One region of the Bradyrhizobium sp. Bra78 genome, then DNA from elsewhere that is predicted to be linked to it. Evidence: riboswitches for the same ligand, from Rfam matches in the RefSeq annotation. Region 1 holds a riboswitch; the other holds the start of a gene.
What was found. Region 1 has a riboswitch for glycine ahead of OC450_RS24720 (D-amino acid dehydrogenase). Riboswitches for the same ligand answer to the same signal wherever they lie in the genome.

Region 1 (7,156 bases):
CGTCAGCACTTCGGCGGCCGGGCCCTGCTCGACGACGCGGCCGTGCTGCATCACCACGACTTCATCGCAGATCTGGGCTGCGACACGCAGATCGTGGGTGATGAACAGGATGGCGATGCCGAGACGCGTCTGGATCTCGTCGAGCAGTTCCAGCACCTGTGCCTGCACGGAGACGTCGAGCGCCGAGACCGCTTCGTCCGCGACCAGCACGTCCGGATCGAGCGCGAGCGCGCGGGCAATCGCGATGCGCTGGCGCTGGCCGCCGGAGAACTGGTGCGGATAGCGCGCCACGGCGTCCGCGGGCAGGCCGACGAGCTCGAGCAGCTCGCGGGCGCGCTTCATCGCGTCGGCATGCGAGGTGCCGTAATTGATCGGGCCTTCCGCGATGCTTTCGCCGACGGTGACGCGCGGGTTGAGCGAGCGATAGGGGTCCTGGAACACGATCTGGATCTTCTGCCGGTGCGGCTGGAGCAGGCGGCGCGAGATGTCCGCGATCTCGCGGCCGGCCAGGCGCACGCCGCCGGAGGTCGGGTCGATCAGGCGGACGATGCAGCGTGCCACGGTCGACTTGCCCGAGCCGCTTTCGCCGACGATGCCGAGCGTGCGGCCCTTGCGCAGCGTCAGCGTGACCTTGTCGGCGGCGACGACCTCGCGGCCTTTGCCGAAGAACGCGCGCTCCTTGTAGACCTTGCTGAGCTCGTTGGCCTCCAGCACGACCGGCTCCTTGGTCTCGGGCCGCGCCACGCGCGGCACCAGGCTCGGCACCGCAGAGAGCAGGTTGCGGGTGTATTCCATGGTCGGATTGCGCAGCACGGTCTCCAGCGGACCGGTCTCGACCAGGCGGCCCTGCCGCATCACCGCGACGCGGTCGGCGATCTCGGCGACCACGCCCATGTCGTGGGTGATGAACAGCACGGCGGTGCCGTGATCGCGCTGGAGGTCGCGGATCAGGGTCAGGATCTGCTTCTGCGTGGTGACGTCGAGCGCGGTGGTCGGCTCGTCGGCGATGAGAAGCTTCGGCTCCAGCACGAGCGCCATCGCGATCATGATGCGCTGGCGCTGGCCGCCGGAGAGACGGTGCGGGTAGGAGGCGAAGATGCGCTCGACCTCGGGCAGGCGGACCTGGTCCATCATGTCGAGGATGCGCTTCTTCCGCGCTCTCGCATCGAGGTCGGTATGCGCGCGCAGGACCTCGTCGATCTGGCGGCCGACGGGCACCACGGGATTGAGCGCCGTCATCGGCTCCTGGAAGATCATCGCCATCTGCGTGGCGCGAAGCTGGCGCAGGCGGCGGTCGGTCGCGGTGAGCAGCTCCTCGCCGACCAGCTTGATGCTGCCGCCGGTGGGAACCAGGGTGCCCTTCGGCAGCAGTCCCATCGTGGTGAGCGAGGTCACCGACTTGCCCGAGCCGCTTTCGCCGACGAGACACAACGTCTCGCGCTCGTGCACCTGGATCGAGATGCCGTCGATGATGTTCGCGCCCTTCGGCTTCTTGCCGACGGAGACGACGAGATTGTTGATGTCGAGGATGGGGTTGGTCATCACTTGATTGGTCATCACTTGCCCTCCCGCTGCTTCATGCGGGGATCGAGTGCGTCGCGGGCTGCGTCGCCGATCAGATTGATGCTGAGGATGGCGATCGAGAGCAGCAGGCCCGGCCAGAAGATCAGCGTCGGCTTGAGCTGGAAGTACTGGCGACCCTCGGCCATGATGTTGCCCCAGGTCGGCGTCTCCGGCGAGATGCCGGCGCCGAGGAAGGAGAGGATGGCCTCCGTGAGGATCGCGGACGCGCAGACGTAACTGCCCTGCACGATCAGAGGCGCGATCGTGTTCGGCATCAAATGCCGCCACATGATCTTCGGCAGGGACGAGCCGACCGAGATCGCCGCTTCGACATAGGGTTCCTCGCGCGCCGACAGCACGACCGAGCGCACCAGGCGGGCCACGCGCGGGACTTCGGGGATCGTGATCGCGATCAGCACCGTCCAGAGGCTGGCACCGGACAGCGACACCACGGCAATCGCGAGCAGGATGCTCGGCATCGCCATCAGGCCGTCCATGATCCGCATCAGGACGGAATCGACCAGCTTGAAGAAGCCGGAGACGAGGCCGATCACGAGCCCGATGACGATCGACAGGATCGCCGAGCCGACGCCAATCAGCAGCGAGATGCGGCCGCCGTAGATGACACGGGACAACAGGTCGCGGCCATAGGCGTCGGTGCCGAGCAGAAACTGCGCCGAGGATGGCTTGAGCCGTTGCGACGGCGCGAGCTGGATCGGATCGTGCGGCGCGATCAGCGGCGCCAGAATCGAGACCAGCACGATCAGCGCGAGCAAGACCGTCGCCGTGGCGATGATGGGCGTCGAGGTGAGGAATCCGAAGCGCGGCCGCAGCGGCGACGTGATCGGTATGGACGGCTGGGGAAGGGTATCGACCGACATTTTTGTGCTTATCCTTGCCTCAGTACCGGATCCGCGGATCGAGCAGGGTGTAGGCGACGTCGATCAGAAGATTGACGACGACATAGATCAGCGACGTCAGCAGGATCATCGCCTGGATCACCGGATAGTCGCGCGCCAGCACCGCATCCACGGTGAGGCGGCCGATGCCGGGGATGTTGAACACGCTCTCGGTGACGACGACGCCCGAGATCAGAAGCGCAAAGCCGGTGCCGATCACTGTGATCACGGGTACGGCGGCGTTGCGCAGCGCATGTCGCATCATCACGGCGACTTCGTTGATGCCCTTGGCGCGCGCGGTGCGGACGTAGTCCTCGCCGAGCACGTCGAGCATCGCCGCGCGCGTCATGCGCGCGATCAGCGCGATGTAGATGAAGGAGAGCGCGCAGGTCGGCAGGATCATGCGCTCGAAGAACGGACCAAAGCCCGTGCTGATGCTCTTGAAACCTTGGACCGGCACCCAGCGCAGGTCGATGGCGAAGACCTGGATCAGGACGTAGCCGACCACGAACACCGGGACCGAGAAGCCGAGCACCGAGAGACCCATCACGAAACGATCGATCCAGGTGCCGTGCTTCCACGCCGCGATCACCCCTAAGGGAACGGCGACGATGACGGCGAGGATGATGGTCGACAGCGCGATCGAGATCGACGGCTCGACACGCTGGCCGATCATCTTCACCACCGGCAGGTTGGAGATCAGCGAGGTTCCGAGATCGCCGTGCAGCAGCTTGTTCACCCAGGTGATGAACTGCACGATCAGGGGCTCGTTGAGGCCGAGCGAGGTACGGATGCGCTCCAGCCGTTCCGGTGTCGCGTTGTCGCCGGCGAGAATCGCCGCGGGATCGCCGGGGGTGAGGCGGAGCAGGAGAAACACGAACAGTGCGACCACGCCCATGACGGGGACGGCGGCGAAGATTCGGCGAATGAGGTAACCTAACATGCACCTATCTCCGGCTGAGGAACTTGTGGGGCGCCGAGGTGCCCGTGGATTCGTTCGTGTCTATCATGCGTGCCTGTCATTCGGGCTGGGAAAGCCGGCCGGAGATGCCGACCTTTCGGGGCAAATTGTGTGCCAAGGGCAGGGCGGTCGCAAGGGGCCGCCTGCTCCTGATGGAGACCACTCAGGATGCATGACGCAGCTCGCGCTCAACCCCAAGTGAGGGCATGGTGGGCGGCGCGTTGAGCCCGCGCCAGCCGTCGATGGTTCCGGCAATCATCTGCGCGGTCGCTGCCGACAGCGTCCAGCCGAGATGGCCGTGGCCGGTGTTGAAGAACACACCCGGCATCCGCCCTGCGCGCACCACCGGCATCATGTTCGGCATCATCGGGCGCAACCCGGCCCATGGGATGACTCGCGACGTTTCGACGGCGGGGAAGTTGCTGCGCACCCAATCGACCAGCGGCTGCACGCGATCGGCGCGAATGTCGCGGTTGAAGTCGTTGAATTCGGCGGTGCCGGCAACGCGGAAGCGATCGGCGCCGAGCCGGCTGGTAACGATCTTGGCGGCCTCGTCGAGCAGGCTCACGGTCGGCGTCGCGTTGCGGCTCTCGGCGGTGTCGAGCTGCACGGTGATCGAGTAGCCCTTTACCGGATAGACGTTGACGCGCTCGTCGAGGAGGGCGGCGAAGTGGCGGCTCGCCACACCGGCGCAGACCACGACCCCATCCACGTTCAGCATGCCGCGTGCGGATGCGGCAGCATCGCTTGCAGAGAGATCTGCCCAGCCGACGACAAAGCCTCCGCCGGCCTGGGCGATGGAATCGATATTGGCTTCGTGGATGAAGGTCGCGCCGCGACGCTTGCAGGCCTCGGCAAGCCCGCGGGTAAACTTGTGGATATCGCCGGTCGCGTCCGACGGCGTGTAGAAGCCGCCATAATACTCCTTGCGCAGCGTCGGCTCGATCGCGCGGATTTCTTCCGGCGTGACCGGGCGGCGATCGAGGCCGCCTTCCTGCAACAGCGCGTTGACGCGCAGGCCGGATTCAAAACCCTTCTTGTCGTGATAGATGTGGAGAATGCCGCGACGTTCGAGGTCGAAGTCGATGCCTTCACGCGTGGCGATCTCGTACAGATGCTTGCGGGCTTCGATCGCGAGCCGCGTGGTCTCGATGGTGTTAGCGCGGTAGTTGCCGATGTTGGCGACGAACTCGCTCATCCACGAATATTTGTGCCAGTTCGGCCGCGGATTCATCAGCAGCGGTGCGTCGCGCCGAAACATCCAGCGCAGGCCTTTGAGGATCGTCGCGGTGCTATTCCACACTTCGGCATTGCTGGCGGAGAGCTGTCCGCCGTTGGCGAAGGAGGTCTCCATCGCGGCGTAGCGGTGCTTGTCGAGCACCGTCACCTTGTAGCCGCGTTCGAGCAGGGCATAGGCGGTCGTTACGCCGGTGATGCCGGCGCCGATGATGGCGATATGAGTCATGGCAGGTTCGGGGCTCCCGTGAGTTAGAGTCGGCTAACCGCCGGCCACAAGGCCGTTGGCGGCGCCCCATCTGTCACGGTTACCTGAGAGCTTGATCCTTTGCGGACCTCAGGCGAGGTCTTGCTCCGGACTATCCCCTTCGGTGGACGTAACGACCAATCTTGGCCGTGCCGTCTCTCTCCAGATCGTCCTGACGATACAGTCCTTTTGCCTGAGAGTTTCCGGGGCGGTTGCTCCGTCGGCGCCGCAAAGAAGGCCGAAACCTTCATTGCGATCTCTCCCGCATCGTCGCGTGGACAATCGAGCAGTACGATGCGCCTTATTTATAGACAAGGCTAAATTTCAACCGCGACTGCCAACGCATTGTGCAGTGCGAAGTTGATTCAACCTATTACTCCAGGGTCGCCAGCAAACCCGCCATCAGCCGGCCGCGTTCGACCAGGCTCTCGACCTCGATGAACTCTTCCAGCGTGTGGCCATTGCCGCCGCGCACGCCGAGTCCGTCGAGCGTCGGGATGCCCATCGCGCCGGTAAAGTTGCCGTCCGAGCCGCCGCCCGAGCTCGCATGCGGCAGCTCGGCGCCGAGCGATTTAGCGATGCCGCGTGCTTTTTCATACAGCGCCATCGTGCCCGCATCCGGCTCCCACACGGGCCGGGTCACGCCGCGCGTCACCTTGAAGGCGACATCATTGGTCGTGCCTGACAGAGCCAGCATCCTCTCGACGCCGCGATCGAGATCAGCCTGCCGCTTGGCCATCGACAGCGCTTCGCCGGTAGCGGTCGTTGCAACGCAATTGACCCATTGTCCGCCATGCACAACGCCGACCGAGAAAGTGCAGTCCTCCGTCGTCATCGCGTCGATCGCAAGGATCTGCCGCGCCATCTCGCGGATCGCCGAGCGGCCCGCCGACAGCGTTGCGCCGGCGTGGCTCGGCCGTCCCGTCGCCTCGAGGTTGAACCGCGCGATGGCGTAACGTCCAGTCGTGACGCCGTTGTCGGCGCGGCCGGGCTCGGGCACCAGCACGTATTTGTTGCGCGCGGCCTCCGCCTCGATGATGTCGCGCGTCGACGGCGTGCCGACCTCCTCGTCGGGCGTGAACAGCACGGTGATCGGCAGCGGCGTCGTGAACGAAGCACTTGCCAGCTGCCGGATCGCTTCCAGCGAGAGATAATTGCCGCCTTTCATGTCGTAGATGCCGGGGCCGTAGCACCTGTTGCCCTCGCGCCGCCATTTCAGCTTCTCGATGGTGCCGGTGGGATGGACGGTGTCCATGTGTCCGGCAATCAGGATGCCCGGCTCGCCCTGCTTGGGATGCGGAAAGCGGGCGCGAACCACTCCGCCAAAGCCGTCGCGGCCGGCGATGCGCTCGATCGTCGCACCCATGATTGCCATCTGGCGCGCGGCAAGATCGAGCATGCGGTTCACGGCACTCGCGTCCCAGGTCGGGCTTTCGCATTCCACCCAACCGCGCAGGCCCTGGAGCATCGCTTCGGAATCGAAGGGAAGATTGGCTGGATTCATCTCAATGTCTCTCGAGCTTCGGAAGATGGAACGCGCATTGCATTGGTGCCGGGCAGGACAGGCGGGAGAGTGTTGTAGTGCCAAACCGATCCTTGTGGAGCCCGCGCGCGCGCCGCCTGGGCTTGCAGCGAAACCGGATTGACGCGCTCGGCGCTGTCTGCAAGTCTCGAAAAGATAAAGGCATTGCATGAGGTTAGTTCGCCCAACGAACGAGCCGGATGCTCAACCAATAATCTGCCTTTGAACAGTTTCACGTCAGGAGAACTTTCCATGTTCCAGTTAATGCGCCGGAGGCCTCGCGCGTTCGCCTCCAAACTTGCGCTGTCGGTCGTCGCGCTTTCGACCGCCCTGGCCTCGCCGGTGCTCGCGGCCGGCAAGACCATCACCGCGGTGATGCATTCGGATCTGCGCATCATCGATCCGATCTTCACCACCGCCTACATCACGCGTGACCATGGCTACATGGTCTACGACACGCTGATCTCGACCGACTCGAACTTCAAGATTCAGCCGCAGATGGCGGACTGGAAAATCTCCGACGACAAGCTCACCTACACATTCACGCTGCGCGACGGCCTGAAGTGGCATGACGGCGCGCCGGTGACGGCGGAAGACTGCGTCGCTTCGCTCAAGCGCTGGGCCGCCGTCGATGGCATGGGCCAGCAGTTGATGCAGTTCACTGCGAGCATCGAGGCGACCGATCCCAAGACCATCACGCTGAAGCTCAAGGAGCCCTACAGCCTGGT
Region 2 (7,156 bases), 150 kb from region 1:
CCCGCGGGCAGGAACGCCATGAGGTCGATGATGCCGAGCGACGAGAAGGCATAAGAGAGCCGGTCGGACAGCGCGGACGCCTTGCGCTGGGTGTGACCGGCAACCGTCCACAGCCGCGCTAGATATTCCAGCGCGAACACGATCACGGACAGGATAGTGATGCCTGTGAACAGCACGCCGAACTGCGCATCCAGCTCCGGCACCGAGGCGAGGATCATCGCGGCCACGTTGAGCACGATGACGCTGATGATCAGCTGGATGAAGCGCGACCCGGCCGAATAGGCCAGCGGATCGTGCTCCAGCAGTTCGTAGAGGCGATCCCTCAAATCGGGATCGCGCAAGCCACGTCCCCGCGGAACGAGGCCCATGGCTGTCTAAGCGCCCGTCATCGCTTTTTCGATCGCGCTCAGCGCCTCGGTCGCCTTGGCCCCGTCGGGGCCGCCGGCCTGGGCCATGTCGGGCCGCCCGCCGCCGCCCTTGCCGCCGAGCGCTTCGGAGGCGACGCGCACCAGGTTCACGGCGTTGAAGCGCGCGGTGAGATCCGCGGTGACGCCGACCACGACACCGGCCTTGCCGTCCTCGGTGACGCCGACGATGGCGACCACGCCGGAGCCGATCTGCTTCTTGCCGTCGTCGGCGAGGCTCTTGAGATCCTTCATCTCGATGCCCTCGACCGCGCGCGCCATCAGCTTGACGTCGCCGACCTCGCGCACGCCGGAGGCTGCGCCATTGCCGCTCGCCGCGCCGCCGCCCATCGCGAGCTTCTTGCGGGCGTCGGACAATTCGCGCTCGAGCTTCTTGCGCTCGTCCATCAGCGCGGCGATGCGCGCCGGGACGTCGTCGATCGAGGTGCGCAGCTCATTGGCCGCGGTCTTGGCCAGCGCCATGGTGTCGTTGGCATGCTTGCGTGCATAATTGCCGGTCAGCGCCTCGATGCGGCGCACGCCGGAGGCGACCGCGCTCTCGCCGGTCAGCGTGATCAGGCCGATGTCGCCGGTGCGCTTCACATGCGTGCCGCCGCAGAGCTCGACCGACCAGCCGAGCGCATTGGCACCGCGCTCGCGCGCGGTCCGGCCCATCGAGACGACGCGAACCTCGTCGCCATATTTCTCGCCGAACAGGGCGCGCGCGCCGGCCTCGCGGGCCTCGTCGACGCCCATGACGCGGGTCGTGACCTCGTCGTTCTCAAGCACCACGTTGTTGGCGATGTCCTCGACGCGGGCGAGCTCCTCCGCCGTGATCGGCTTCTGATGCACGAAGTCGAAACGCAGGCGATCCGGCGCAACCATCGAGCCGCGCTGGGCGATGTGGTCGCCGAGCACCTGGCGCAGCGCCTCATGAATGAGATGCGTCGCCGAGTGGTGCGCGCGGATCGACGAGCGCCTGCCGTGATCGACCTCGAGCTGCAGCGCGGTGCCGAGCTTCAGCTCGCCGCTCTCCAATGTGCCGATATGGACGAAGAGATCGCCGAGCTTCTTCTGCGTGTCGGTGACGCGGAACTTGATGCCGCCATCGCCCGTCAGCACGCCGGTGTCGCCGACCTGGCCGCCAGACTCCGCATAGAACGGCGTCTGGTTCAGCAGCAGCGCGCCGGTCTCGCCGGCCTTGAGGCTGCCCGTTTCCTTGCCGTCCTTGACCAGCGCGGAGACGACGCCTTCGGCGCTCTCGGTCTCGTAGCCGAGAAATTCGGTCGCACCCAGCCTCTCGCGTAGCGGGAACCAGATCGCCTCGGAGGCCGCCTCACCCGAGCCGGCCCAGGACGCGCGCGCCTTGGCCTTCTGACGCTCCATCGCGTCGGTGAAGGAAGCCTGGTCGACGCTGATGCCGCGCGACTTCAGCGCGTCCTGCGTCAGATCGAGCGGGAAGCCGTAGGTGTCGTACAGCGTGAAGGCGACGTCGCCGTCGAACATGTCGCCCTTCTTCAACGACGCGCTCTTCTCGTCGAGGATGGCAAGGCCGCGGGTCAGCGTCTTGCGGAAGCGGGTCTCTTCCAGCCGCAGCGTTTCCTCGATCAGGTTTTCCGCGCGCATCAGATCGGGATAGGCCTGGCCCATCTCGCGCACCAGCGCCCAGACCAGGCGATGCATCAGCGGCTCCTTGGCGCCGAGCAGCTGCGCATGGCGCATCGCCCGGCGCATGATCCGGCGCAGCACGTAGCCGCGGCCCTCGTTCGAGGGCAGCACGCCGTCGGCGACCAGGAAGGCGGAGGAGCGCAGGTGGTCGGCGATGACGCGGAACGAGGCCACGGTCTGCTCGTTCGGCCCGCTGCCGAGCGCGGACGATGTCGCGTCGATCAAATGACGGAACAGGTCGGTCTCGAACACGCTGTCGACGCCCTGCATGATGCAGGCCATGCGCTCCAGCCCCATGCCGGTGTCGATCGAGGGACGCGGCAGCGCCACGCGCTCCTCCTTCGTCACCTGCTCGTACTGCATGAACACCAGATTCCAGAATTCGAGGAAGCGGTCGCCGTCCTCCTCGGGACTGCCCGGCGGTCCGCCCCAGATGTGCTCGCCGCGATCGATGAAGATCTCCGAGCACGGGCCGCACGGCCCGGTGTCGCCCATCGCCCAGAAATTGTCCGAGGTCGGGATGCGGATGATGCGGTCGTCGGAGAAGCCGGCGATCTTCTTCCACAGGCCCGCCGCCTCGTCGTCGGTGTGGTAGACGGTGACGAGCAGCTTGTCCTTCTTGAGCCCGAACTCGGACGTGATCAGCTTCCATGCCAGCTCGATCGCGCGCTCCTTGAAATAGTCGCCGAACGAAAAATTGCCGAGCATCTCGAAGAAGGTGAGATGGCGCGCGGTGTAGCCGACATTGTCGAGGTCGTTGTGCTTGCCGCCGGCGCGCACGCATTTCTGCGACGTGGTGGCGCGCTGATAGGGCCGCTTCTCGACGCCGGTGAAGACGTTCTTGAACTGCACCATGCCGGCATTGGTGAACATCAACGTCGGATCGTTGCGCGGCACCAATGGCGAGGACGACACGATTTCGTGGCCGTTCTCGGCAAAGAAGTTCAGAAAGGTCGACCTGATCTCGTTGACGCCGCTCATGTTCATCCAATCGGGTGTGCTTGGACCCGCCATACGCCATCCAAACCGCAAGTTTGGGCTGATATCTGCGGGCCAAAGCGCTTTTAGACAAGGCCAGCTTCGCTGTCCAGAAACTGTGCAACCGGATCAGTGGGTTGCCGCAGGCGCGCAATCCCCGTTGCAATCCCGTTGCAATCCCGTTGAAAGCCGCCGATGCCGCGTTGACAGGCTTGGCCGCCCTGTGGTCTGTACCCATCTGTATCGTACGGCCACGTCGGGAGAGACCGGCTTTAGGCAGCCGGCGCCGAAGGAGCAACCGCCCCGGAAACTCTCAGGCAAAAGGACCGCGTGGCTTTGACGACATCTGGAAAGAGGCGCCGACGGGCGATGACCTTCTAAAGGTCGACCCGGACAGCGTCCGCCGACGGGATAATACTCTCAGGCACAGCGACAGATGGGGCTTCGACTGGTGTCCACGGGAAATCGTTCCCGGGGAACCGCCGAGGGCCCCGTAATGCTTGCGCGTGACGACAAAGAATCCCTGAAACGCACCCCCCTTTACGATCTTCACGTGTCGCTCGGCGGCAAGATGGTGCCGTTCGCGGGCTATGACATGCCCGTGCAGTACCCCGCGGGCGTGCTGAAGGAACACCTCCATACCCGCAGCCAAGCCGGCCTGTTCGACGTCTCCCATATGGGACAGCTCGCGCTACGGCCGAAATCCGGCAGGGTCGAGGACGCCGCCCGCGCGCTGGAACGGCTGGTGCCGCAGGACATCGTGGCGATCGCGCCGGGGCGTCAGCGCTATGCCCAGTTCACCAATGCGGACGGCGGCCTGCTGGACGATTTGATGGTCGCCAATTTCGGCGATCATCTGTTCCTGGTCGTCAACGCCGCCTGCAAGGAGCAGGACGAGGCGCATCTGCGCGCGAATCTCTCCGGCGACTGCGTCATCGAGCAGCTGGCGGACCGCGCGCTGATCGCGTTGCAGGGTCCGAAGGCGGAATCGGCACTGGCGAAATTGTGTGCAGAGGCGCCGTCCATGAAATTCATGGATGCCGGCCCGCACAAGGTCGCCGGCCTCGACTGTTTCGTCTCGCGCTCCGGCTACACCGGCGAGGACGGGTTCGAGATTTCGGTCCCCGCAGGCGACGCCGAGCGCCTCGCCAGGACGCTGCTGGACAACGCGGATGTGCTGCCGATCGGCTTGGGGGCCCGCGACAGCCTGCGTCTCGAGGCAGGCCTCTGTCTCTACGGCCACGACATCGACACCACGACCACGCCGGTCGAAGCCGCGCTGGAATGGTCGGTGCAGAAGAGCCGCCGCAGCGGCGGCGCGCGCGCCGGCGGCTTTCCCGGTGCCGACAAGATCCTCGCTCATTTCGACAACGGCGCAAGCCGCCGCCGCGTCGGGCTGCGCACCGAGGGCCGCGCGCCGGTGCGCGAGGGCGCGCTGCTGTTTGCGGATGCGGCCTCCAGCGAGCCGATCGGAAAGGTCACCTCCGGCGGCTTCGGCCCGAGCCTGAATGCACCGGTCGCGATGGGCTATGTGCCGACGAGCCTGAGCGCGCTCGATACGAAACTGTTCGCCGAGGTGCGCGGCCAGCGGCTGCCGCTCACCGTCGCCGCCATGCCTTTCGTGAAAAACACCTACAAACGCTGAGGACAAGACAATGACCACGACGCTGTACACCTCCGACCACGAATGGCTCGCGATCGACGGCGACGTCGCCACCGTCGGGATCACCGACTACGCGCAGTCGCAGCTCGGCGACGTCGTGTTCGTCGAGCTGCCCAAGATCGGCCGCACCCTGAAGAAGACCGAAGCCGCCGCCGTCGTGGAATCGGTGAAGGCCGCCTCCGACGTCTACGCGCCAATCTCGGGCGAGGTGCTCGAGACCAACGCCGAGCTCGCGGGCGAGCCGGCGCTGATCAATTCGGATGCTCAGGGCAAGGCCTGGTTCTTCAAGATCAGGATCGCCGACAAGAGCGAGCTCGGCGGCCTCATGGATGAAGCCGCCTACAAGGCACACACGGCTTAAAGAGCGATGGAGCAAGCGATGACCGCGCACCGCAAATCCAACGGCGACGCCGCCGCCACCTTCGTTCGGCGCCACATCGGCCCCTCCGCGCGCGATGTCGCCGCGATGCTGGAGACCGTCGGCGCCAGGACCCTCGACGCGCTGATGGCGGAGACGCTGCCGGCCTCGATCCGGCAGGCCGCGCCGCTCGATCTCGGCAAGCCGCTCAGCGAGACCGAGGCGATCGCGCATATGGGCGAGCTCGCAAGCCAGAACCAGGTCTTCACCTCGCTGATCGGCCAAGGCTATTCCGGCACGATCCTGCCCGCGGTGATCCAGCGCAACATCCTCGAGAACCCGGCCTGGTACACGGCCTACACGCCCTACCAGCCCGAGATCAGCCAGGGCCGGCTGGAGGCGCTGCTCAACTTCCAGACCATGATCTGCGACCTCACCGGGCTCGACGTCGCCAACGCCTCGCTGCTGGATGAGGCGACCGCAGCGGCCGAAGCCATGGCGCTGGCGGAGCGGCACTCGAAGGTCGAGGCAAAGGCCTTCTTCGTCGACAAGGACGTGCATCCGCAGACGCTGGCTGTGATGCGCACCCGCGCGGAGCCCTTGGGCTGGACCCTGGTCGTCGGCGATCCCCTCGCCGATCTCGACAAGGCCGACGTGCTCGGCGCGCTGCTGCAATATCCGGGCTCATCGGGCGCCGTGCGCGACCTCAGGCCCGCGATCGCGGCACTGAAGGCCAAGGGCGCGCTCGCGATCGTTGCCGCCGATCTGCTGGCGCTGACGCTGCTCGCCTCGCCCGGCGAGCTCGGCGCCGACATCGCGATCGGTTCGGCCCAGCGCTTCGGCGTGCCGATGGGTTATGGCGGGCCGCACGCGGCCTACATGGCGGTGCGCGATGCGCTGAAGCGCTCGCTGCCCGGCCGCATCGTCGGCCTCTCCGTCGATTCGCGCGGGATGCCCGCCTATCGCCTCGCGCTGCAGACCCGCGAGCAGCACATCCGCCGCGAGAAGGCGACCTCCAACATCTGCACCGCGCAGGTGCTGCTCGCCGTGATCGCCTCGATGTACGCGGTCTATCACGGCCCCGAGGGCCTGACCCACATTGCGCGAAACGTGCATCGCCGCGCCGCCGTGCTCGCTGCCGGCCTGCGCAAGCTCGGCTTCGCGCCGAGTTGCGACAGCTTCTTCGACACGCTCAGCGTGGATGCCGGCACGAGGCGTGCCGAGATCGTCGCGCGCGCTGCCTCAGAGAAGGTCAATCTCGGCGTCGGCGAAACCGCATTGCGGATCGCGCTCGACGAGACCACCACGCCTGCGACGGTGGAAGCGGTCTGGCGCGCGTTCGGCGGCACGCTTGCTTACGCCGAGTTAGATGCGACCACGCGCGAGGCGCTGCCGGAGGCGCTGAAGCGCACGACCTCCTTCCTCACCCATCCGGTGTTCCACGCGCATCGCTCGGAGACCGAGATGCTGCGCTACATGCGCAAGCTCAGCGACCGTGACCTCGCACTCGACCGCGCGATGATCCCGCTCGGCTCCTGCACGATGAAGCTGAACGCGACCACCGAGATGATGCCGCTGACCTGGCCGGAATTTTCCAGCCTGCACCCGTTCGCCCCGCGCGAGCAGGCACGCGGCTACCACGCGCTGTTCGCGCGGCTGGAAAAATGGCTGTGCGACATCACCGGCTATGACGCGATCTCGCTGCAGCCGAATTCGGGCGCGCAGGGCGAGTATGCCGGCCTGCTTGCCATCCGCGGCTATCACGCGGCGCGTGGGCAGAGCCATCGCAAGATCTGCCTGATCCCCTCCTCCGCCCACGGCACCAACCCGGCCTCGGCCGCGATGGTCGGCATGGACGTGGTGGTGGTCGCCTGCGAGAAGAACGGCGACGTCGACGTCAATGATCTCCGCGCCAAGGCGGAGAAGCATTCGAACGACCTCGCCGCTGTGATGATCACCTATCCCTCGACCCATGGCGTGTTCGAGGAGCACATAAGCGAGATCTGCGAGATCGTGCATGGCCACGGCGGCCAGGTGTATCTGGACGGCGCCAATCTCAACGCGCAGGTCGGCCTGAGCAGGCCC

Region 2: another riboswitch for glycine. It lies ahead of gcvT (glycine cleavage system aminomethyltransferase GcvT); the one in region 1 lies ahead of OC450_RS24720 (D-amino acid dehydrogenase).

Annotation. Positions count from the first base shown of each region.
Region 1 covers NZ_JALJRE010000012.1:13,444-20,599, reverse strand. Annotated here, with positions in the region: gene OC450_RS24735 (ABC transporter ATP-binding protein) at 1-1,542, opposite strand, end outside; gene OC450_RS24730 (ABC transporter permease) at 1,557-2,444, opposite strand; gene OC450_RS24725 (ABC transporter permease) at 2,464-3,405, opposite strand; gene OC450_RS24720 (D-amino acid dehydrogenase) at 3,587-4,888, opposite strand; glycine riboswitch at 4,957-5,074, opposite strand; glycine riboswitch at 5,078-5,181, opposite strand; gene OC450_RS24715 (M20/M25/M40 family metallo-hydrolase) at 5,280-6,410, opposite strand; gene OC450_RS24710 (ABC transporter substrate-binding protein) at 6,681-7,156, shown strand, end outside.
Region 2 covers NZ_JALJRE010000012.1:160,078-167,233, forward strand. Annotated here, with positions in the region: gene OC450_RS25460 (cyclic nucleotide-gated ion channel) at 1-368, opposite strand, end outside; gene alaS (alanine--tRNA ligase) at 375-3,053, opposite strand; glycine riboswitch at 3,298-3,388, shown strand; gene gcvT (glycine cleavage system aminomethyltransferase GcvT) at 3,547-4,695, shown strand; gene gcvH (glycine cleavage system protein GcvH) at 4,706-5,074, shown strand; gene gcvP (aminomethyl-transferring glycine dehydrogenase) at 5,093-7,156, shown strand, end outside.